One region of the Pseudomonas sp. JDS08PS003 genome, then DNA from elsewhere that is predicted to be linked to it. Evidence: predicted binding sites of a transcription regulator. Region 1 holds the regulator's gene; each other region holds the start of a gene.
What was found. The regulator sigma-54, encoded in region 1, starts transcription at its own class of promoters, with help from an activator protein. The targets are predictions, from matches to a motif close to ANTGGCATNNANNTTGCTNT.

Region 1 (7,441 bases):
GGCAAGAACCTGTTCGCCCTGATCGGCTCACAGGACACGGCGGTCACGGTATCCGGCCAGCTCAAGGCCACTGCGGTGTCGTTGATGAAGATCGCCAACGACCTGCGCTGGATGAACTCCGGCCCATTGGCGGGGCTTGGCGAAATCGAGCTGGAGGGGCTGCAGCCGGGTTCCTCGATCATGCCGGGCAAGGTCAATCCGGTGATTCCGGAAGCCGTGGCGATGGTCGCAGCCCAAGTCATTGGTAACGACAGCACCATCACCGTGGCCGGGCAGTCGGGCAACTTCGAGCTCAACGTGATGCTGCCGATCATCGCCCAGAACCTGCTCGGCAGTATTGAGCTGCTGGCCAACTCCAGTCGCCTGTTGGCGGACAAGGCGATTGCCAGCTTCAAGGTCAACGAACCCAAGCTCAAGGAAGCGCTGTCACGCAACCCGATCCTGGTGACTGCTCTGAACCCGATCATCGGTTATCAGAAGGCCGCAGAAATCGCCAAGACCGCCTACAAGCAAGGTCGCCCGGTGATCGACGTGGCGCTTGAACTCACTGATCTGCCACGCAGCCAGCTTGAGGTCCTGTTGGACCCGGAAAAACTCACCGCAGGCGGCGTGTAATTCCAACACCGCTTTGGAGGCTCACCATGGAGCACTGGAAACGCACGATCGAAAGGGCCAATCGTCTCTTTATGCAGGGCGAACTGGTGGACGCTCGCGAGTTCTACCTGCAGGCATTGGCCTTGGCCCAGGTGTTGTTCGAGCGCTGGGGGGATGCCGACGAGGCGGTGGCAGCCTGTGTGATTTCCCATCACAACCTGGCAGACCTGCATTTGCGCCTGAACCAACCGGAGGAGAGCGCGGAGTACCTCTGCGCGATCCATCAGCGCTTGCTGCAAACCATGCAGGACAACCGCCTCAGCCCTGCCTTGCGCGAAGCGGCTTTGCGCCAGAGCAGCAAGACCTACGTCGAACTGCTGAATTTCATCGGTGATCACGGTGAGTACCCCCGTACTCATCGTTTGCTGGACAGCAACGTCGCGGGCCTGTCAGCCGACAGCCCGCTAGCCGACAGCCCCTCTTACGGAGCCCATTGATATGTCCTTTACCTTGCCTGCACTGCCTTATGCCTATGACGCGCTGGAACCGCACATCGATGCGCAAACCATGGAGATTCACTACAGCAAGCACCACCAGACCTACATCAACAATCTCAATGCCGCTGTAGAGGGCACTGAATGGGCGAGCTGGGAAGTCGAGAAACTGGTGGCCAGTGTCCAGCAACTGCCGGAAAAACTTCGGGCCGCGGTGATCAACCAAGGGGGAGGCCACGCTAACCATTCGCTGTTCTGGGCGGTCATGACCCCAGCAGGTGGCGGTAAGCCCGAGGGTGCCCTGGGTCAGGCAATCGAGCAGCAACTGGGTGGTTTCGAGAGCTTCAAGGAGGCGTTCACCAAGGCTGCGCTGACCCGCTTCGGCAGTGGCTGGGCCTGGCTCAGCGTGACTCCGGAGAAAAAACTGGTGGTGGAAAGCAGCGGTAACCAGGACAGCCCGCTGATGAATGGCAACACGCCGATTCTCGGTCTGGACGTGTGGGAGCACGCCTACTACCTGCGTTATCAGAACCGTCGGCCGGAATACATCAATGCGTTCTACAACGTGATCAATTGGCCGGAAGTCGCGCAACGCTATCAGGCCGCGATGGCCTGATACCTCCATTCATAACAAGATCTAAGGCCGATTATGGGCACTGAAACACTGGCGATCAGCAGCGGACGGATGTTTCGTTATGCCTTCGGTTCGCTGTTGCTGTTGGCGGGGACCGCGTTGCTGGTGGCTCAAGGGCTGAGCTGGCTGAATCTGGAACCAAGGTTGTTGCGCGCCTTGCAGGGTGGCTCGATCTGCGCATTGGGCACGGCACTAGGGGCGGTCCCGGTGCTGGTGATCCGCAGAATGCCGATGGCCGTGAGCGATACGTTGCTGGGTTTTGGCGCTGGGGTGATGCTGGCGGCGACGGCGTTTTCGCTGATCGTTCCCGGTATTGCCGCCGCTCAAGACTTGGGTTTGTCTGCCTGGGGCTCCAGTGGCCTGGTTTGCGCCGGCATCATGCTGGGTGCCTTTGGTTTGTTCCTGGTGGATCGCAAGGTCTCGGGCGCGAGCCCCGAAGTCCTGGTCGGCACGGCGGAACATCCGGTGATTGCGCCACGCATCTGGCTGTTTGTCTTCGCCATCATTGCCCACAACATTCCGGAAGGCATGGCGGTGGGGGTGTCGGCAGGGGGCGGCATGGCAGATGCGGACAGCCTGGCCATGGGGATTGCCCTGCAGGATGTGCCGGAGGGACTGGTGATCGCACTGGTGCTGGCGGGGGCGGGGATGTCGCGGGTCAGGGCATTCCTGATTGGCGCCGCTTCAGGTTTGGTGGAGCCGGTCTTTGCCTTGCTCTGTGCCTGGTTGGTGAGTCTGGCGCAGGTGCTGCTGCCGCTGGGGTTGGCCCTGGCGGCGGGAGCCATGTTGCTGGTGGTGACTCACGAAGTGATTCCCGAGTCCCGTCGCAATGGTCACGAAAAGCTCGCCAGCCTCGGCTTGTGCATCGGCTTTTGCCTGATGATGGTGATGGATACGGCGCTCGCCTGAGGGGCGCTTGGCGAGTGGCCCGGAGGGGCTTACTCGCCCTCGTCGAAGTAGTTGTTGATCAATGCCACCAGCGCATTCAGCGCTTCCTGTTCCTGCTCGCCTTCGGTCTTCAGATGAATCTTGGTGCCCTTGCCTGCGGCGAGCATCATCATGGCCATGATGCTTTTGCCGTCCACCATGGATTCCGGGCTCCTGCCGGCGCGGATCTGGCAGGGGAACTGCCCCGCTACGCCGACGAATTTGGCTGAGGCACGGGCATGCAGGCCCAGTTTGTTGATGATTTCGATTTCCAGAGCTGGCATCGCGGGGTAGATCCTTTCAGCTAAGGTCGCGGTGGCGAACCTGGACGTTCTTCAGGGATTTTTGCAGGACCTGGCCCAGGCGCTCGGTCAGGTACACGGAGCGGTGGTGCCCGCCGGTGCAACCAATGGCAATGGTTACATAAGCGCGATTGCTGGCAGCGAAACGTGGCAGCCACTTGAGCAGATAGCTGGAGATGTCCTGGAACATTTCCTCGACATCGGGCTGTGCGGCCAGGTATTCGGCCACAGGTGCGTCCAGCCCGGATTGGGCGCGTAGTTCGGGCTTCCAATACGGATTGGGCAGGCAGCGCACGTCGAATACCAGATCGGCGTCCACCGGCATGCCGCGCTTGAAACCGAAAGACTCCACCAGGAACGCAGTCCCGGGTTCGGGTTGGTTCAGCAGGCGCAGCTTGATGGTGTCCCGCAGTTGGTAGAGGTTCAGATTGGTGGTGTTGACCTTGAGGTCGGCCAGATCGACGATGGGGCCCAGCAGCTGGGTTTCATCGTGGATGGCTTCGGCCAGCGAGCGATTGGCACTGCTCAGCGGGTGACGCCGCCGGGTTTCCGAGAAGCGCTTGAGCAGGGTTTCCTCGTCGGCGTCCAGATAGAGCACGTCGCACTGGATATGCCGGCTGCGTACTTCTTCCAGCAACTCGGGGAAGCGCGACAGATGGCTGGGCAGGTTTCGGGCGTCGATGGAAACCGCCACCAGAGGTTGTGCCAGTTCCGTGTGAATCAACGCGCGCTCGGCCAGCTCGGGCAGCAAGCCGGCGGGAAGGTTGTCGATGCAGTAGTAGCCGTGGTCCTCAAGAACATCGAGGGCGGTGCTTTTACCTGAGCCGGAGCGGCCGCTGACAATGATCAAGCGCATGATTACTGACCGTTTTGCTCGTCCAGGACAACCTGATACAAGGCTTCATTGCTGGTGGCACTGCGCAGTCGGTCACGGACTTCCTTGCGATCGAGCATGCTGGCGATCTGCCGGAGCAGTTCCAGGTGTGCGTCGGTAGCGGCTTCCGGAACCAGGAGGACGAACAGCAGATCCACAGGGGCACCGTCGATGGCGTCGAAGTCGATTGGAGCGTCCAGGTGCATCAGCGCACTGATAGGCGACTCGCAGCCTTTGAGGCGGCAGTGGGGAATGGCGATGCCGTTGCCAAAACCGGTGGAACCGAGTTTTTCACGGGCGATCAGGCTCTCGAAGACATCCTGCATCTCCAGATCAGGCACTTCGCGGCTGATCAGGTTGGCAATTTGTTCGAGGGCGCGTTTTTTACTGCCGCCCGGCACGTTCACCAAGGAACGGCCGGGGGTCAGGATGCTTTCAAGTCGGATCATGGGAGGGGAGTGTTAGCGACCCGTGCCTTGGAGAAGGTGGAGTTGCTTTTCCTTATGCTTTTTCAGTTGGCGGTCAAGCTTGTCCGTGAGCAGGTCAATTGCGGCATACATATCGTCATGTTCTGCATTGGCGACGACCTCCCCACCGTGGATGTGCAGGGTGGCTTCGATTTTCTGCTTCAGCTTCTCGACAGCCATGGTGACCTGCACATTGGTAATCTTGTCGAAGTGCCGCTCCAGCCGGTCGAGTTTCTCGCCGATGTAAGCGCGCAGAGGTTCAGTCACTTCGAGTTGGTGTCCACTGATGTTGACTTGCATACAGCTTCTCCTTCGTTGCCAGTGCATAACGCGGCAGGCTGGGTTGCCTGCCACCTAGACCGCGTTTGAAACCGACTTTCGACCTGTTTCAAACACACTCTGAAACGCTGTGGCCAGCCCGGCGGCTACATCAACCGCTTCCGTTCGCTGGAAGGCGCGATCCCAAGGGATTCGCGGTACTTGGCGACGGTACGACGGGCTACCTGAATGCCTTGTGCCTCCAGTAAACCAGCGATCTTGCTGTCACTCAACGGCTTTTTCTGATTTTCCGCAGCCACCAGTTTTTTGATGATCGCGCGGATCGCCGTGGACGAGCATTCGCCGCCTTCGGAGGTGCTGACGTGGCTGGAGAAAAAGTATTTCAGTTCATATATGCCCCGGGGGGTATGCATGAATTTTTGCGTGGTCACACGGGAAATGGTCGATTCGTGCATGCCCACAGCTTCGGCGATGTCGTGCAGAACCAGAGGTTTCATGGCTTCATCGCCGTACTCCAGGAAGCCCCGTTGGTGCTCGACGATCTGAGTGGCGACTTTCATCAGGGTTTCGTTGCGGCTCTGCAGGCTCTTGATGAACCAGCGAGCTTCCTGCAACTGATTGCGCATGAAGGTGTTGTCGGCACTGGTGTCGGCGCGGCGAACAAAGCCGGCGTACTGTGCGTTGACCCGCAGGCGTGGCACGGACTCCTGATTCAATTCCACCAGCCAGCGCTCGTTGTCCTTGCGCACGATGACGTCCGGGACCACGTATTCGGCTTCGCTGGATTCGATCTGTGAGCCCGGGCGCGGGTTGAGGCTCTGCACCAGTTCGATGACCTGACGCAGTTCGTCTTCCTTGAGCTTCATGCGGCGCATCAGCTGGCTGTAGTCGCGACTGCCCAGGAGGTCGATGTAGTCACTGACCAGGCGCTGGGCTTCGCTCAGCCAGGGAGTTTTTGCTGGCAGTTGGCGCAGTTGCAGCAGGAGGCATTCGCCCAGGTTGCGGGCGCCGATGCCGGCCGGCTCGAATTGCTGGATGCGGTGCAGGACGGCTTCGATCTCGTCCAGTTCGATGTCCAATTCCGGATCGAAGGCCTCGAGAATTTCTTCAAGGGTCTCGTCCAGGTAGCCCTGATTGTTGATGCAATCGATCAGGGTCACGGCGATCAGGCGGTCGGTATCCGACATCGGCGCCAGGTTCAATTGCCAGAGCAGGTGGCTTTGCAGGCTCTCGCCGGCCGATGTGCGAGTGGTGAAGTCCCACTCATCGTCATCGCTGCTGGGCAGGCTGCTGGCGCTGGTCTGGTAGACGTCTTCCCAGGCGGTGTCCACCGGCAGTTCGTTGGGGATGCGTTCGTTCCATTCGCCTTCCTCGAGGTTATCCACCGTGGGGGCGGTTTCCTGGTAGGAGGGTTCCTGGATCTCGGTGTTGGGTTTGGACTCTGTGTTGTCGGCCAAGGGGTCGCTGTTGTCGAAGTCTTCGCCATCTTCCTGGCGTTCGAGCATCGGGTTGGACTCCAGGGCTTCCTGGATTTCCTGTTGCAGGTCCAGGGTCGACAATTGGAGCAGGCGGATGGCCTGTTGCAGCTGCGGTGTCATCGTCAGCTGCTGGCCCATTCTCAGGACTAGCGATGGTTTCATGGCAGGGGCTTAACACCTTATTTGCCGGCGCACATGCGCCATCCACTACAGGGCGCCGGAGCGCCAAACATAAGCAAATTATATGCCTGAAACTGAAGTGTTTGCCTAGAGCGCTGTAACAATAAAATTTGTAGGGATTTATTGTTCCTGGCGCTCTGGCATCTAGCCCGACACCTCAGCCTTTACAGGCGGAACTCATGGCCCAGGTAGACTTCCTTGACCAGTTCGTTGGCCAGGATGGTCTCGGAGTCGCCTTCGGCGATCAGTTGCCCGTCATTGACGATGTAGGCGGTTTCACAGATGTCCAGGGTTTCGCGGACGTTGTGGTCGGTGATCAGCACCCCAATGCCCTTGGCCTTCAGGTGGTGGATGATCTGCTTGATATCGCCGACCGAGATCGGGTCCACGCCGGCAAAGGGTTCGTCCAGCAGGATGAACTTGGGGGCAGTGGCCAGGGCGCGGGCGATTTCCACGCGGCGGCGTTCACCACCGGACAGGCTCATGCCGAGGTTGTCGCGGATGTGATTGATGTGGAATTCCTGCAGCAGGCTTTCCAGTTCCTGGCGACGGCCGGCCTTGTCGAGTTCCTTGCGGGTCTCGAGGATGGCCATGATGTTGTCGGCCACCGACAGCTTGCGGAAGATCGAAGCTTCCTGGGGCAGGTAGCCGATGCCGGCGCGAGCGCGACCGTGCATCGGTTGGTGGCTGACATCCAGGTCGTCGATCAGGACGCGGCCCTGATCGGCCTGGACCAGGCCGACGATCATGTAGAAGCAGGTGGTCTTGCCGGCGCCGTTGGGGCCGAGCAGGCCGACGATCTGGCCGCTGTCGATGGACAGGCTGACATCACGCACGACCTGGCGGCTCTTGTAGCTCTTGGCCAGGTGCTGAGCTTTCAGAGTTGCCATTACTGGGCCTTTTGCTCGTCGGTTTTCTTTTTCGGCTGGATGACCATGTCGATCCGCGGACGTGGTGCGGTGACCGAGCTGCCATTGGCGCGACCGGCGTTAGCCACTTGCTTGACGGTGTCGTAGACGATCTTCTCGCCTTCGGTGGTGTTGCCGTCGTTGATGACCTTGGCCTTGTCGATCAGCACGATGCGATTCTGCTGAGCGTGGTACTGGATGGTCACAGCGTAGGCCTGAACCGGTTTCGGGTCGGTCTGCTTCTGCAACTGCTCGAAGTAGGCGAGGTTGCCCACCGACGTCACTACGTCGATTTCGCCGCTCT
Region 2 (7,441 bases), 860 kb from region 1:
CGATCCAGATGGGCATGGGCTTCGCTTCCATGGTCGACCCCACCAACGGTGTCTCGGTGGCGGTGATCGGGCAGTTTTTCACCATGCTGGTGACCCTGCTGTTCCTGGCCATGAATGGCCATCTGGTGGTTTTTGAGGTCCTTACCGAAAGCTTCACCACCCTGCCGGTGGGCGGCGGCCTGATGGTCAACCACTACTGGGAGTTGGCGGGCAAGCTGGGTTGGGTCCTGGGGGCGGCGTTGCTCCTGGTGCTGCCGGCGATCACCGCCTTGCTGGTGGTCAACATCGCCTTTGGCGTGATGACCCGAGCCGCCCCGCAGTTGAACATCTTCTCCATCGGCTTTCCCCTGACCCTGGTGCTCGGCATGGGCATTGTCTGGATCAGCCTGGCCGACATTCTCAACCAGTATCAACCGCTGGCCTCCGAGGCCTTGCAGTTCTTACGCGAACTGGCAAAGGCGCGCTGAGCCATGGCAGAAAGCGAGAGCGGTCAGGACAAGACAGAAGACCCCACGGAGAAGCGCAAGAAGGACTCCCGGGAGAAGGGTGAAATCGCCCGTTCCAAGGAGCTCAATACCCTGGCCATCATGCTGGCGGGGGCGGGCGGTCTGCTGGTTTATGGGGGCGGTCTGGCTCAGGATCTGCTGGAAATCATGCGCCTGAACTTCTCTTTGCCCCGGGAAGTGCTGCTCAGCCCGGGCGCCATGGGACTGTACCTGCTGCACTCGGGCAAGATCGCCATCCTGGCGGTGCAGCCGGTGCTGTTGACCTTGCTGCTGGCGGCCGTCATCGGGCCGATATCCCTGGGGGGGTGGCTGTTTGCGGGCAAGAGCCTGGCGCCCAAGTTCAGTCGGATGAATCCGGCCAACGGCCTCAAGCGGATGTTTTCGTTCACTGCGTTGATCGAGTTGCTCAAGGCTCTGGCCAAGTTCGGCCTGGTGCTGTTCGTGGCGCTTTCGGTGTTGTCGTCGGACATTGACGACCTGCTGCGGATCGCCCACGAACCGCTTGAGCTGGCGATCATCCACAGTGTCCAGGTGGTGGGTTGGAGCACTTTGTGGATGGCTTGCGGGTTGATTTTGATCGCCGCGGTGGATGTGCCGGTGCAGCTGTACCAGGCCCATAAGAAGCTGTTGATGACCAAGCAGGAGGTGCGTGACGAGCACAAGGACCAGGAAGGTCGGCCTGAGGTCAAGCAGCGGATTCGCCAGACCCAGCGCGAGATGTCCCAGCGGCGGATGATGGCAGCGATCCCCGAGGCCGACGTGGTCATCACCAACCCGACCCACTACGCCGTGGCTCTCAAGTACGACGCCGAGAAGGGTGGGGCGCCGGTGTTGCTGGCCAAGGGCAGTGATTTCTTGGCCCTGAAAATCCGCGAGATTGCCGTGGCCCATGAAGTGATGTTGTTGGAGTCCCCGGCCCTGGCGCGTTCCATCTATTACTCCACTGAGCTTGAGGAAGAGATCCCGGCGGGGCTTTACTTGGCGGTGGCCCAGGTCCTGGCCTATGTCTACCAGATTCGCCAGCACCGTGCAGGCAAGGGCAAGCGCCCGGACCCGCTCAAGGACTTGCCGATTCCTACGGATCTGCAGCGCGACACTGGCGGCAAGCAGTCCTCGGGCGGCCCCATCGATCCTGTCTAGTTCCAGGCATGCAGGCGCTGGCTTGCCAGCGAATGCGCCTTGCTTATGTCAGAAAAATGGCTAATTGCCATTATCTCGCCTTGTAACTCTGTTCCTTGCAGCCGGCCCTGCGACGCTTCGTTTGCCGACGAGGGCGGCCCCGCGATCCTGTTCGCCGGCACGCCGGTTCCTCCTGGTTCAGGGCGCGATTGCGCCGCTGCGGCAAAGTTGGAAGGCTTCTTGCAGTAGCAGCCCCGAGCCGCTTCAGGCGTCAAAAGTTTGCTTTACGGAACGGGGTAAATCGGTGGATCGCTCTCAGTTAATCAACACGGCTCGCAGTAACCTGGTCGACCTCGGTCGAGGCAACCTGGGTGTACCTGTGCTGCTGTTGGTCATGCTGGCCATGATGATGCTGCCAGTGCCGGCGTTCCTGCTGGATGTGTTCTTCACCTTCAACATCGCCCTGTCGATTGTGGTCCTGCTGGTCTGCGTGTACGCCCTGCGACCGCTGGATTTCGCGGTGTTCCCGACCATTCTGCTGGTGGCCACCTTGCTGCGGTTGGCACTCAACGTGGCCTCGACCCGAGTGGTGATGCTCCACGGCCAGGAAGGCCATGCCGCGGCCGGTAAGGTGATCCAGGCCTTCGGTGAGGTGGTGATCGGCGGTAACTATGTCGTGGGTATCGTGGTCTTTGCGATCCTCATGATCATCAACTTCGTGGTGGTGACCAAGGGTGCCGGACGCATCTCCGAGGTGAGCGCGCGCTTCACCCTGGATGCCATGCCCGGCAAACAGATGGCCATCGACGCCGACCTCAACGCCGGCCTGATCGATCAGAATCAGGCCAAGCTGCGTCGTCTGGAGGTGGCCCAGGAAGCCGAGTTCTACGGCTCCATGGACGGTGCCAGCAAGTTCGTTCGCGGCGACGCCATCGCCGGCCTGCTGATCCTCTTCATCAACCTGATCGGCGGTATGGCGGTCGGTATCTTCCAGCACAACATGACCTTTGCCGACGCCGGCAAGGTCTATGCCTTGCTGACCATCGGTGACGGTTTGGTGGCGCAACTGCCATCGCTGCTGCTGTCCACTGCGGCCGCCATCATGGTGACGCGTGCTTCGGGTTCCGAAGAAATGGGCAAGCAGATCAACCGGCAGATGTTCGCCTCGCCCAAGGCGCTGGCGGTGGCCGCGGGCCTGATGGCGGTGATGGGGTTGGTGCCGGGCATGCCGCACTTCTCCTTCCTCAGCCTGGCAGCGGTGGCTGGCGGTGCGGCTTATCTGGTCTGGAGAAAGCAGAATCTGGTCAAGGTCCAGGCTCTGGAAGAGGTCCAGCGTCAGCAGGACCTGCTGCCTTCTCCGGCTCGGGCCATGGAAACCAAGGAGCTGGGTTGGGACGATGTGACCCCGATCGACATGATCGGTCTGGAAGTTGGCTACCGCCTGATTCCCCTGGTGGATCGCAACCAGGGCGGACAGCTGCTGGCGCGGATCAAGGGGGTGCGCAAGAAGCTCTCCCAGGACCTGGGCTTCCTCATGCCCACTGTGCATATCCGTGACAACCTGGACCTGGCCCCCAGTGCCTATCGCCTGACTCTGATGGGGGTGATCCTGGCGGAGGCCGAGATCTATCCGGATCGCGAATTGGCGATCAACCCCGGGCAGGTCTACGGCACCCTCAACGGTATCTCTGCCCGTGACCCGGCCTTCGGCCTGGAGGCGGTGTGGATCGAAATCAGCCAGCGGCCTCAGGCGCAGTCCCTCGGCTACACCGTGGTGGATGCCAGTACCGTGGTCGCCACCCACTTGAACCAGATTCTGTACAAGCACTCCAGCGAGCTGATCGGTCACGAGGAAGTGCAGCAGCTGATGCAGTTGCTGGCCAAGAGTTCGCCGAAGCTGGCGGAGGAGTTGGTGCCGGGTGTGCTGTCGTTGTCGCAGTTGCTCAAGGTTTTGCAGGCGCTGCTGGCCGAACAGGTGCCGGTACGGGATATCCGCAGCATTGCCGAGGCTATCGCCAACAATGCCGCCAAGAGTCAAGATACTGCCGCTTTGGTTGCCGCGGTTCGGGTCGGATTGTCTCGCGCCATCGTCCAAAGCATTGTAGGTACTGAGTCTGAGCTGCCAGTGATCACCTTGGAGCCAAGGTTGGAACAAATTTTGCTCAGCAGTTTGCAGAAGGCAGGACAAGGCCAGGAAGAAGGCGTTCTGCTGGAGCCAAGCATGGCTGAAAAGCTGCAACGTTCGCTGATCGATGCGGCGCAGCGTCAAGAGATGCAAGGTCAACCGGTGATTCTGTTGGTAGCGGGTCCGGTCCGCGCCATGCTCTCGCGGTTCGGGCGTCTCGCCGTTCCCGGGTTGCATGTGTTGGCGTACCAGGAAATTCCCGACAACAAGCAAGTGACCATCGTTGCGACAGTAGGGCCCAACGGCTGAGGTAGTGGGTTATGCAAGTTAAGCGTTTTTTCGCCGCCGATATGCGTCAGGCCATGAAACTGGTTCGTGATGAATTGGGCGCTGAAGCTGCCATTATCGGCAACCGGCGGATTGCCGGGGGGGTCGAGCTGACGGCTGCGCTGGATTACAAGTTGTCGGCGTTGTCGCCACGGGTTCCGAACATGGAACTCGAGGACGAGTTGCGCAAGACCCAGTCGCGGATCGTCACCGCCCAGGCCGAGCTGAGCCTGCGGGGCGAGGGCGACAGCGCCTCGATCACCAATCGCCAGTTGTTCGCCGGTCTGCCATTGACTGCCGCCGAGCCGCTGATCGAGCCGACCCTGACCGAGCGTCCGCGCCCGGCGCCGGCTCCTGCTGCTCCGGCGCCCGATAATCGGGCTCTGGACTCCATGCGTTTCGAACTCAACGGTCTGCGCGAGCTGCTGGAAGTGCAACTGGGCTCTCTTGCCTGGAGCCAGTTGCAGGGCAGTCGCCCCGAGCAGGCCAACCTCTGGCGTCGCCTGCAGCGCATCGGCCTCTCCGGCCCGCTGTCTCGCGACCTGCTGGCACTGATCAGCGAAATCGACGAGCCTCGCCAGGCCTGGCGCATGTTGCTGGCACACCTGGCGCGGATGATCCAGACCCCGGAAGTCGAGCCGCTTGAAGAGGGTGGCGTGATCGCCATGGTCGGCCCTGCCGGCATGGGCAAGACCACCACCCTGGCCAAACTGGCAGCGCGCTATGTCCTCAAGTACGGCGCGCAGAACATCGCTCTGGTGAGCATGGACAGCTTCCGTATTGGCGCCCAGGAGCAGCTCAAGACCCTGGGGCGTATCCTCAATGTGTCGGTGACCCATGTCGATCCAGGCCAGTCCCTGGCTCAGGCCCTGGACCCGCTGCTGCGCAAGCGCGTGGTATTGATCGACACCGCCGGCCTGCAAGCCAGCGACCCGGCGTTGCGCATGCAACTGGAAAGCCTGGCCGGTCGTGGGATTCGGGCGAAGAATTACCTGGTACTGGCCACCACCAGCCAGAAGCAGGTGCTGACCGCTGCCTACCACAGCTACAAGCGCTGCGGTCTGGCCGGTTGCATCCTGACTAAACTGGATGAAACAGCCAGTCTTGGCGAGGTCTTGAGCCTGGCCATCAGTCACGAATTGCCGGTGGCCTATCTCACCGATGGTCCACGGATTCCCGACGATTTGCACCTGCCTCGCCGGCACCAGTTGGTGAGTCGCGCTGTCAGCGTGCAGATGCAGGAAGAACCCAGCGAAGAAGCCATGGCCGACATGTTCGCTGACCTCTATCACAGCCCGACCAAGCGGGTCGGCTGAGGTAGACATGAATAGATTGCAGTGTATCTACATCGATGGTCTGCCATGCATTGTTCCAATGGTGAACGCGCAGCCAGTTATGTGGCCCCGTCTAAGTAAGACAAGGTAAAGAAAGAACATGGGCAGCATGCATCCCGTACAGGTGATTGCGGTGACCGGCGGCAAAGGTGGCGTCGGCAAGACTAATGTGTCAGTGAACTTGTCCCTGGCTCTGGCTGAGCTCGGCCGGCGAGTCTTGCTGCTGGACGCCGATCTGGGACTGGCCAACGTCGATGTCCTGTTGGGTCTGACCCCCAAGCGCACCCTGGCGGATGTCATCGAAGGGCGCTGTGAGCTGCGCGACGTGCTGCTCCAGGGGCCTGGCGGCATTCGCATCGTTCCGGCCGCTTCGGGTACCCAAAGCATGGTGCACCTGAGCCCCGCCCAGCACGCCGGTCTGATCCAGGCCTTCAGCGACATCGGCGACAATCTCGATGTACTGGTGATCGACACCGCTGCAGGTATTGGTGACTCGGTAGTCAGTTTCGTCCGCGCGGCCCAGGAAGTGTTGCTGGTGGTCTGTGACGAACCGACCTCCATCACCGACGCCTACGCGCTGATCAAACTGCTCAACCGCGACTATGGCATGAACCGTTTCCGGGTCTTGGCCAACATGGCCCAGAGCCCTCAGGAAGGGCGCAACCTGTTTGCAAAATTGACCAAGGTCACGGATCGCTTCCTGGACGTGGCCTTACAATACGTCGGCGCAGTTCCCTACGACGAAAGCGTACGCAAGGCCGTGCAAAAGCAGCGTGCGGTCTATGAAGCCTTTCCTCGTTCGAAGTGTGCATTGGCGTTCAAGGCCATCGCGCAAAAAGTCGATACCTGGCCGTTGCCAGCGAACCCACGCGGGCATCTGGAGTTTTTTGTCGAGCGGCTAGTGCATCAAACAGCGGGACCGGTGCTATGACTGCCAGCGGCTACAACCTCTACAAGAAGTCGGCACGTGACAGCCAATACGAACTGATCGAGCGCTACGCGCCCCTGGTCAAGCGTATTGCCTATCACCTGCTGGCGCGGTTGCCGGCCAGTGTTCAGGTGGAAGACCTGATTCAGGCCGGGATGATCGGTTTGCTCGAAGTGTCGACCAAATACGACGCGAGCAAGGGAGCGAGTTTCGAAACCTACGCGGGTATCCGTATCCGTGGGGCGATGCTCGACGAGGTTCGCAAAGGCGATTGGGCACCGCGTTCGGTGCACCGTAATACGCGCATGGTCAGTGATGCCATTCGCGCAATTGAAGCTAAAACCGGTCGTGACGCTAAAGATCACGAGGTTGCGGCCGAACTTCAATTGAGTCTCGACGATTATTACGGGATTTTGAACGACACCTTGGGCAGCCGCCTGTTCAGTTTCGACGACCTGTTGCAGGACGGCGAACATGAAGGGCTGCATGAGGATGGCGCCAGTGCTCATCTCGAGCCGTCACGGGACCTGGAGGATGAACGCTTCCAGGCTGCGTTGGCGGATGCGATTGCCAATTTGCCGGAGCGCGAGCGACTGGTGTTGGCGCTGTACTACGACGAAGAGCTGAACCTCAAGGAAATCGGTGAGGTCCTGGGGGTCAGCGAGTCGCGGGTCAGCCAGTTACACAGCCAGTGCGCAGCCCGCTTGCGGGGGCGTTTGGGGGAGTGGCGAGCGCGCTGACAGGCAGTGTGGGGACACTGCGATCAGGACCGGTGAAGCAAGCGCTGCACCGGTCTTGCGGTATGTGCTCCATGCAGTCGTTGTGTGTTATGCCGAATTGATTGAATGGCGCGTTCAGGTGCTGGATGCGTTTAAGACTGCTTGGAGGTCGAATTGGACAAGAACATGAAAATCCTCATCGTTGATGACTTTTCAACGATGCGGCGGATCATAAAAAACCTGTTGCGTGATCTGGGTTTCACCAACACGGTCGAGGCCGACGATGGCACCACTGCCATTCCGGTACTCAACAGCGGGAGCATCGACTTTCTGGTAACAGACTGGAACATGCCGGGCATGACCGGTATCGACCTGCTGCGCCA
Region 3 (7,441 bases), 620 kb from region 1:
TTCATCGCCCGCCAGCGCCGGGCCTTCGGCAAGTACCTGATCGAGATGCCGCTGATGCAGCGGCAGTTGCTGAAGATGATGCTGCCCACCGAGCAGGCGCGCTCGATGTTCATGCAGATCGCCAGCTTGCTGCCCCGGGCCGATGGCGGTGACGAGGCGGCGCGCAAATGTGTGCGGATTCTCACCCCGCTGATCAAGTTCCGCGCCTGCCGCGACGCTCGGCGGGTCACCGGCGATGCCATGGAGGTGCGAGGTGGGGTCGGCTACATCGAGGAGTGGAGCGATGCCCGGCTGGTACGCGATGCCCATCTGGGTTCGATCTGGGAGGGCACCAGCAATATCGTCGCGCTGGACATTGCCCGGGCGGTGACCCGTGAGCAGGCGCTGGAATCCTTGCAAGGCTATCTGACGGCACTGCTGGCCGAGGCCGATCTGCCGGACGTCAGCCGCCGGCTGTTCGATTCGGCCCTGCTGCGCACGGTCACTGGCTTCAGTGCGGTGGCGCAACAACGGCGGGATGAGCAGGTGCGGCAGTTCGGCAGCGTGCTGTATCACCTGACCAGCGCGATCTTCATGGCCTGGGAGGCCGTGCGCCAGGCTCCGGATTATCGACGCCTGGCCCTGGCTCATCTGGTGCTGGCGCACAAGGTGCTGCCACGGGACCCCTTGAGCCTGGAGCCGGCCATCGATGCCGAATTGCTGGCGCGCCTGGCCAATGAGAGCCCGCTGTCGCAAGCCGAGGCCATGCAGTTGCTGCCGGCCTGATTGGCCGTCCCTTTCCGATGTGCGGAGTACCTGGATGAAGCTTGCCCAAGGGGCCCTGGCGGGCCTGAAAGTCATCGATCTGAGTCGCGTGCTGGGCGGTCCCTACTGTACCCAGGCCCTGGCCGACCATGGCGCCGAAGTCATCAAGCTGGAGCCTTTGAGTGGCGATGAGACCCGGGGTTGGGGGCCGCCGTTCGAAGGCGACGACGCCTCGTACTTTCGCGGCATCAACCGTAACAAGCAGGGGATTGCCGTCGACCTGTCGCGCCCCGAGGGCCTGGCCCTGCTGATGCAATTGCTGGAAGGCGCCGACGTGCTGGTGGAGAACTTCAAGCCCGGCACCCTGCAACGCTGGGGCATCGGTTTTCAGGAGGTGCTGAGCCCGCGTTTCCCGGGGTTGATCCATTGCGCGATCTCCGGCTTTGGCGCCGATGGCCCCCTGGGCGGTTTGCCCGGCTATGACGCGGTGATCCAGGCCATGGCCGGCTTGATGAGTGTCAACGGTGAAGGCGAGGGCGGGCCATTGCGCATCGGCCTGCCGATCGTCGATATGGTCACCGGGCTCAATGCTCTGGCGGGGATTCTCCTGGCCCTCAACGAACGTCAGCGCAGTGGCCTTGGGCAGTCTCTGGATATTTCCCTGTATGACTGCGGTGTCTCCCTGCTGCACCCTCATCTGCCGAACTACTTCGCCTCCGGCAAGCCCCCGAGACGCACTGGAAATGCCCATCCCAACATTGCCCCTTACGACAGCTATTGCACGGCTGGCGAACCGATCTTCCTCGCGGTTGGCAATGATCGACAGTTCGCCAGGCTGTGCCAGGAACTGGGGGCCAGCGAGTTGCTGGAAGACCCGCGGTTTGCCGATAACGGCCAGCGCTCGGTCAATCGCCAGGCCTTGAAGCAGGCGCTGGAGCGGCATCTGGCTGCCCACGATGGGGCCTCGCTGGCGCCGCGGCTGATTGGCCTGGGAGTGCCTTGCGGTTCGATTGCCACGGTGGATCAGGTGGTGGCTCATCCCCATACCCGGCATCGCGGCCTGTTGGTGGAGATGGGGGATTATCGGGGTGTGGGTTCACCGGTGAAGCTTTCGCGCACGCCGGCCAGTTATCGCAGTGCGCCGCCGGCCCTGGGCCAGGACACCCGCGCGGTGCTGCAGGGGTTGGGGCTGGATGAGTCAACTATCGCCAAGCTGTTGGCCAGCGGGGTGGTGCGCGGTTGAGGTTTGCGCTCAACGACGATGGGCTCGCAGCAGGCTGAAGGTGATGCTCGGACTCTGTTGCAGCACCCGCGCGCCGTCGAGGATCTGCACCGCCAGGCGATGTTGGCCGCGGTCGATATTCACCAGCGGCAGCTCGGGGCCTCGGCTGGGGCTTCCATAAGGCTGGTCGTCCAGCAGCAGACGCAGGCGATGCTGCGGCTGCAAGTCCGGGGCTAGCGTCACCTGCACATTGAAGCTGCCGTTGTTGGCCCGCAGCGCGCCGTGGTCTGGCACGCCCTGCAACTGCAGTTGTGTGTAAGGCTCTGCGCTGGCGGGCAGCGCCGTTATCCACAGCAGGCAAAAAACAGCGATGCGCATCACGGTGATTCCAGCCCATTACGGGTGTGCGGTTGAAAGGCTCAGCATAGGGCGGCGTGAGGCTGGGCGCGGGCGCGGTTAACCTTTGAACACACATAACTCAGCGGTAGCGCGAATCATTGCCAGCCGCCGCAACGGGTCGCTGCTGGCGGCCTGATTGGCCTGGGCCAGCCATTGCGAGCATTGGTGATCACCGCGATGGGGGCTGAAGTCGGCCAGTTGCTGCAGCAGGCGTTTTTGTAACTGATCGAGTTGTGGGCGGATCTGTCCGGCCAGGTCCTGGCGCGGCGTTTCCGGCGCCCGGCCTTGCAGGTGCCAGCTGGACAGCCTGGCGTACTGCAGCAGTTTGTTGGCTTCGATCTGGGCGGCGAAGAACTGCCCGACCGTTTCCTCACTCAGGTGATAGGTGGCGGCCTGGGCTGTGGCGCCGGCAATCACCTGCTGTTCCCGAGGGCGGTCCTCCACCGCCTTGTGGCTGTCCCATTTGCTCAGGGCCACCTGATCGGCAATTGCCAGGCGTTCGCCGATGCTGCCCAGCAATGGGGCGAGAGCGGCGGGAGCTTCGGTGGCGCAGGCGGCTGTAGTGAGCAGGCTGCAGGTCAGGGCGAGGCACAGATTGAGGCGCGAAGTCATGGGTGGGCTCGGCTGATAAGAGAAGGGCGGCGCCCATGATGCACGCAACCACCCCGGGCAGGGCAAATGCGCGGGCATAAAAAAGGCCTCCCGAAGGAGGCCTCTTGATCACGCGGCTTGCGGATCAGCAGCTGTAGTACAGCTCGTATTCCAGTGGGTGTACGAAGGTACGGACCTTGATCTCTTCTTCGCTTTTCAGGGCGATGTAAGCGTCGATGAAGTCGTCGCTGAAAACGCCGCCTTTGGTCAGGAACGCACGACCTTTGTCCAGCTCTTCCAGGGCTTCCTTCAGGCTGCCGCAAACTTGTGGAATCTCTTTGGCCTCTTCAGGCGGCAGGTCATACAGGTTTTTGTCAGCAGCGTCGCCAGGGTGAATCTTGTTCTGGATACCGTCCAGGCCGGCCATCAGCAGAGCAGCGAAGGCCAGGTACGGGTTGGCAGCCGGGTCCGGGAAACGGGCTTCGATACGGCGGGCTTTAGGGCTCGACACGTAAGGAATACGGATCGAAGCGGAGCGGTTGCGCGCCGAGTAGGCCAGCATGACCGGGGCTTCGAAGCCTGGAACCAGACGCTTGTAGGAGTTGGTTGCCGGGTTGGTGAAGCCGTTCAGAGCCTTACCGTGCTTGATGATGCCGCCGATGAAGTACAGGGCGGTATCGGACAGGCCGGCATAGCCTTCACCAGCGAAGGTGTTCTTGCCGTCTTTCCAGATGGACATGTGCACGTGCATGCCCGAGCCGTTGTCGCCGTACAGTGGCTTAGGCATGAAAGTGGCGGTGCGACCGTAGGCGTCGGCCACGTTGTGCACGACGTATTTCAGGGTCTGGGTTTCGTCGGCTTTCTTCACCAGGGTGTTGAACTTGACGCCGATTTCGTTCTGGCCGGCAGTCGCCACTTCGTGGTGGTGAACTTCAACGGTCAGGCCCATTTCTTCCAGTGCGTTGCACATGGAGGTACGGATTTCGTGGTCGTGGTCGAACGGTGGAACCGGGAAGTAGCCGCCTTTGACGCCTGGACGGTGGCCCTTGTTGCCGCCTTCGATGTCCTGGTCGGACATCCAGGAACCTTGTTCGGAGTAGATCTTGAACATCGAGCCGGAGATGTCGGACTTGAATTTCACTTGGTCGAAGATGAAGAACTCTGGCTCTGGACCGGCGAATACGGTGTCGCCGATGCCGGTGGCTTTCAGGTGCTCTTCGGCGCGCTTGGCGATGGCGCGTGGGTCGCGGTCGTAACCTTGCATGCTCGAAGGTTCGATGATGTCGCAGACCAGAATCAGGGTCGGTTCTTCGGTGAACGGGTCCAGCACGGCGGTTTCGTCGTCCGGCATCAGGATCATGTCGGAGGCTTCGATGCCTTTCCAGCCAGCAATGGAGGAGCCGTCGAACATCTTGCCGGATTCGAAGAAGTCTTCATCCAGCGCATCACGAGCCGGCATGGTCACGTGATGTTGAGTGCCCTTGGTGTCAGTGAAGCGCAGATCAATCCATTTGACGTCATGATCTTTGATGAGTTGAACCGACTTCGACATAGTGTCCTCCGGGGTGGCTTCGGGCTTGGTGTTGGAGTGCCCTTAGAATGTGGGTGATGCCGGCGCGAATACTCTGCCATGGCAACCTGCCTCACAAGGGAGCAAATTGCATGCCAGTGCCCCGAGATGGGTTTTCTGCCCCAAAATCACGCTTTCTGCAGCGGATTTGGCGTAATGCCGGCATTTGGCGCACTGCAATGTAGCGTCTTCTTTGATAAATGACCCGTTTTGGTGCATTGAAAACCTTCTGCACATTAACTGGTTAAACCTTGAGCAATTTCCGCTATAATCCGCGCCCCCCTTTTTCGGCTGGCCCAGCGCGCGCTGTTTTCATGAAACTAATCGTTAAAGTTTTCCCGGAAATCACCATCAAGAGCCGCCCGGTACGGACGCGTTTCATCCGTCAGTTGGCCAAGAACATCCGTGCCGTGCTCCGCGATCTGGACCCGGCCGTGGTGGTCAATGGTGTGTGGGACAACCTCGAACTGGAAACCGCCCTCAGCGAGCCCAAGGCCCTGAAGGACCTGACCGAGCGCCTGAGCTGCATGCCCGGCATCGCACATTTCCTGCAGGTCGACGAGTACCCTCTGGGCGACTTAGACGACATCGTTGCCAAGTGCAAGCAGCACTTCGGCGAGGCCTTGCCCGGGAAGATTTTTTCGGTGCGCTGCAAGCGCGCCGGCAAGCATGAATTCAGCTCCATGGATGTGGAAAAGTACGTTGGCAGCCAACTGCGTCGGCAGTGCGGCGCCGCCGGCATTTCCCTGAAAGAGCCGGAAATCGAAGTGCGGATGGAAATTCGCGACCAACGGTTGTTCGTGATCCACAGCCAGCACAATGGCATCGGCGGCTACCCGCTAGGCGCCCTGGAACAGACCCTGGTGCTGATGTCCGGCGGTTTCGATTCCACCGTGGCGGCCTACCAGATCATGCGCCGCGGCCTGATGGGGCATTTCTGCTTCTTCAATCTGGGCGGACGTGCCCACGAACTGGGCGTGATGGAAGTCGCGCACTATATATGGAAGAAGTACGGCAGCTCCCAGCGGGTGCTGTTCGTCAGCGTGCCGTTCGAGGAAGTGCTCGGGGAAATCCTTGGCAAAGTCGACAACAGTCATATGGGCGTCATTTTGAAGCGTATGATGTTGCGTGCCGCGTCGAGCATCGCCGACCGCCTGCACATCGACGCGCTGGTGACCGGCGAGGCGATTTCCCAGGTGTCCAGCCAGACCCTGCCGAACCTGTCGGTAATCGACTGCGTGACCGAGAAGCTGGTACTGCGTCCGCTGATCGCCAGCCACAAGCAGGACATCATCGACCTGGCCGTCGAAATCGGTACCGCCGACTTCGCCAAGCACATGCCGGAGTACTGCGGGGTCATCTCGGTGAACCCCAAGACCCATGCCAAGCGCCATCGCGTCGAGCATGAAGAGAAAGAATTCGATATGGCGGTGCTCGAGCGTGCGATCGAGCGGGCCAAACTGGTGCCGATCGATCGAGTGATCGACGAGTTGGGCCAGGATTTGCAGATTGAAGAAGTCAGTGAAGCGCTGGCCGGTCAGATCGTCATCGACATCCGTCACCCGGATGCCGAGGAAGATGACCCGCTGCAGCTGCCTGGCGTCGAAGTAAAAGCGCTGCCGTTCTATGCATTGAACGCCCGCTTCAAGGAACTGGACCCTACGCGCCAGTACCTGCTGTATTGCGACAAAGGCGTCATGAGTCGCCTGCATGCTCACCATCTGCTCAGTGAGGGACATGCCAATGTGCGCGTTTATAGACCGAGCTAAGTGCCCGGGGATGTTCGCCTGTGGCTTGCGTCACCGGCCCCCCGACGCCGCCGTCCAGCTGTAACGGCCAGGCCTGAATCTATTGTTAATCGCTGCCAGCATTTGTCAGCACACCGAATCCTCTGATCGAGATACACAAGTGATCGAAAATCTACGCAACATCGCCATCATTGCCCACGTTGACCATGGTAAGACCACCCTGGTAGACAAACTCCTGCGTCAATCCGGCACCCTGGAGCGCAACGAGCTCAACGACGAGCGCGTGATGGACTCCAACGACCAGGAAAAAGAACGCGGCATTACCATCCTGGCGAAAAACACCGCCATCAACTGGAACGGCTACCACATCAACATCGTGGACACCCCGGGCCACGCCGACTTCGGCGGCGAAGTTGAGCGCGTAATGTCCATGGTCGACTCCGTGCTGCTGCTGGTCGACGCTCAAGACGGCCCTATGCCGCAAACCCGTTTCGTGACCAAGAAGGCTTTCGAAGCCGGCCTGCGTCCAATCGTGGTGATCAACAAGGTTGACCGTCCGGGCGCGCGTCCTGACTGGGTTCTGGACCAGATCTTCGACCTGTTCGACAACCTGGGCGCCACTGAAGAACAGCTGGACTTCAAAGTCGTCTACGCCTCGGCCCTGAACGGCATTGCCGGTCTGGACCACACCGAAATGGCTGAAGACATGACCCCGCTGTACCAGTCGATCGTCGACAACGTACCTGCGCCGGCTGTTGACCGTGACGGTCCGTTCCAGATGCAGATCTCCGCACTGGACTACAACAGCTTCCTGGGTGTGATCGGCGTTGGTCGTATCGCTCGTGGTCGGGTCAAGCCGAACACTCCAGTCGTGGCTATCGACGCCACTGGCAAGAAGCGTAACGGTCGTATCCTCAAGCTGATGGGTCACCACGGTCTGCACCGTGTGGACGTTGAAGAAGCGGCTGCAGGCGACATCGTGTGCATCAGCGGTATGGACTCGCTGTTCATCTCCGACACCCTGTGCCACCCGGACACCGTCGAGGCGATGAAGCCTCTGACCGTTGACGAGCCAACCGTTTCCATGACCTTCCAGGTCAACGACTCGCCATTCTGCGGTAAAGAAGGCAAGTTCGTGACGTCCCGTAACATCAAGGAACGTCTGGA

Region 2: flhA (flagellar biosynthesis protein FlhA) is a predicted target of sigma-54. The motif match lies at 1,709-1,728, and genes of this name have one in related genera.
Region 3: glnA (glutamate--ammonia ligase) is a predicted target of sigma-54. The motif match lies at 4,607-4,626, and genes of this name have one in related genera.

What each region holds. Positions count from the first base shown of each region.
Region 1 is NZ_CP120724.1:1,143,583-1,151,023, forward strand. Features, by position in the region: gene P7C00_RS05105 (class II fumarate hydratase) at 1-615, shown strand, start outside; gene P7C00_RS05110 (hypothetical protein) at 642-1,091, shown strand; gene P7C00_RS05115 (superoxide dismutase) at 1,093-1,704, shown strand; gene P7C00_RS05120 (ZIP family metal transporter) at 1,738-2,631, shown strand; gene P7C00_RS05125 (HPr family phosphocarrier protein) at 2,661-2,933, opposite strand; gene rapZ (RNase adapter RapZ) at 2,950-3,807, opposite strand; gene ptsN (PTS IIA-like nitrogen regulatory protein PtsN) at 3,810-4,274, opposite strand; gene hpf (ribosome hibernation-promoting factor, HPF/YfiA family) at 4,287-4,592, opposite strand; gene P7C00_RS05145 (RNA polymerase factor sigma-54) at 4,718-6,211, opposite strand; gene lptB (LPS export ABC transporter ATP-binding protein) at 6,394-7,119, opposite strand; gene lptA (lipopolysaccharide transport periplasmic protein LptA) at 7,119-7,441, opposite strand, start outside.
Region 2 is NZ_CP120724.1:2,000,788-2,008,228, forward strand. Features, by position in the region: gene fliR (flagellar biosynthetic protein FliR) at 1-467, shown strand, start outside; gene flhB (flagellar biosynthesis protein FlhB) at 471-1,646, shown strand; gene flhA (flagellar biosynthesis protein FlhA) at 1,930-4,059, shown strand; gene flhF (flagellar biosynthesis protein FlhF) at 4,071-5,393, shown strand; gene fleN (flagellar synthesis regulator FleN) at 5,512-6,342, shown strand; gene fliA (RNA polymerase sigma factor FliA) at 6,339-7,079, shown strand; gene P7C00_RS09125 (chemotaxis response regulator CheY) at 7,245-7,441, shown strand, end outside.
Region 3 is NZ_CP120724.1:524,740-532,180, forward strand. Features, by position in the region: gene P7C00_RS02410 (acyl-CoA dehydrogenase family protein) at 1-765, shown strand, start outside; gene P7C00_RS02415 (CaiB/BaiF CoA transferase family protein) at 800-1,987, shown strand; gene P7C00_RS02420 (hypothetical protein) at 1,997-2,344, opposite strand; gene P7C00_RS02425 (chorismate mutase) at 2,423-2,977, opposite strand; gene glnA (glutamate--ammonia ligase) at 3,102-4,508, opposite strand; gene thiI (tRNA uracil 4-sulfurtransferase ThiI) at 4,841-6,295, shown strand; gene typA (translational GTPase TypA) at 6,435-7,441, shown strand, end outside.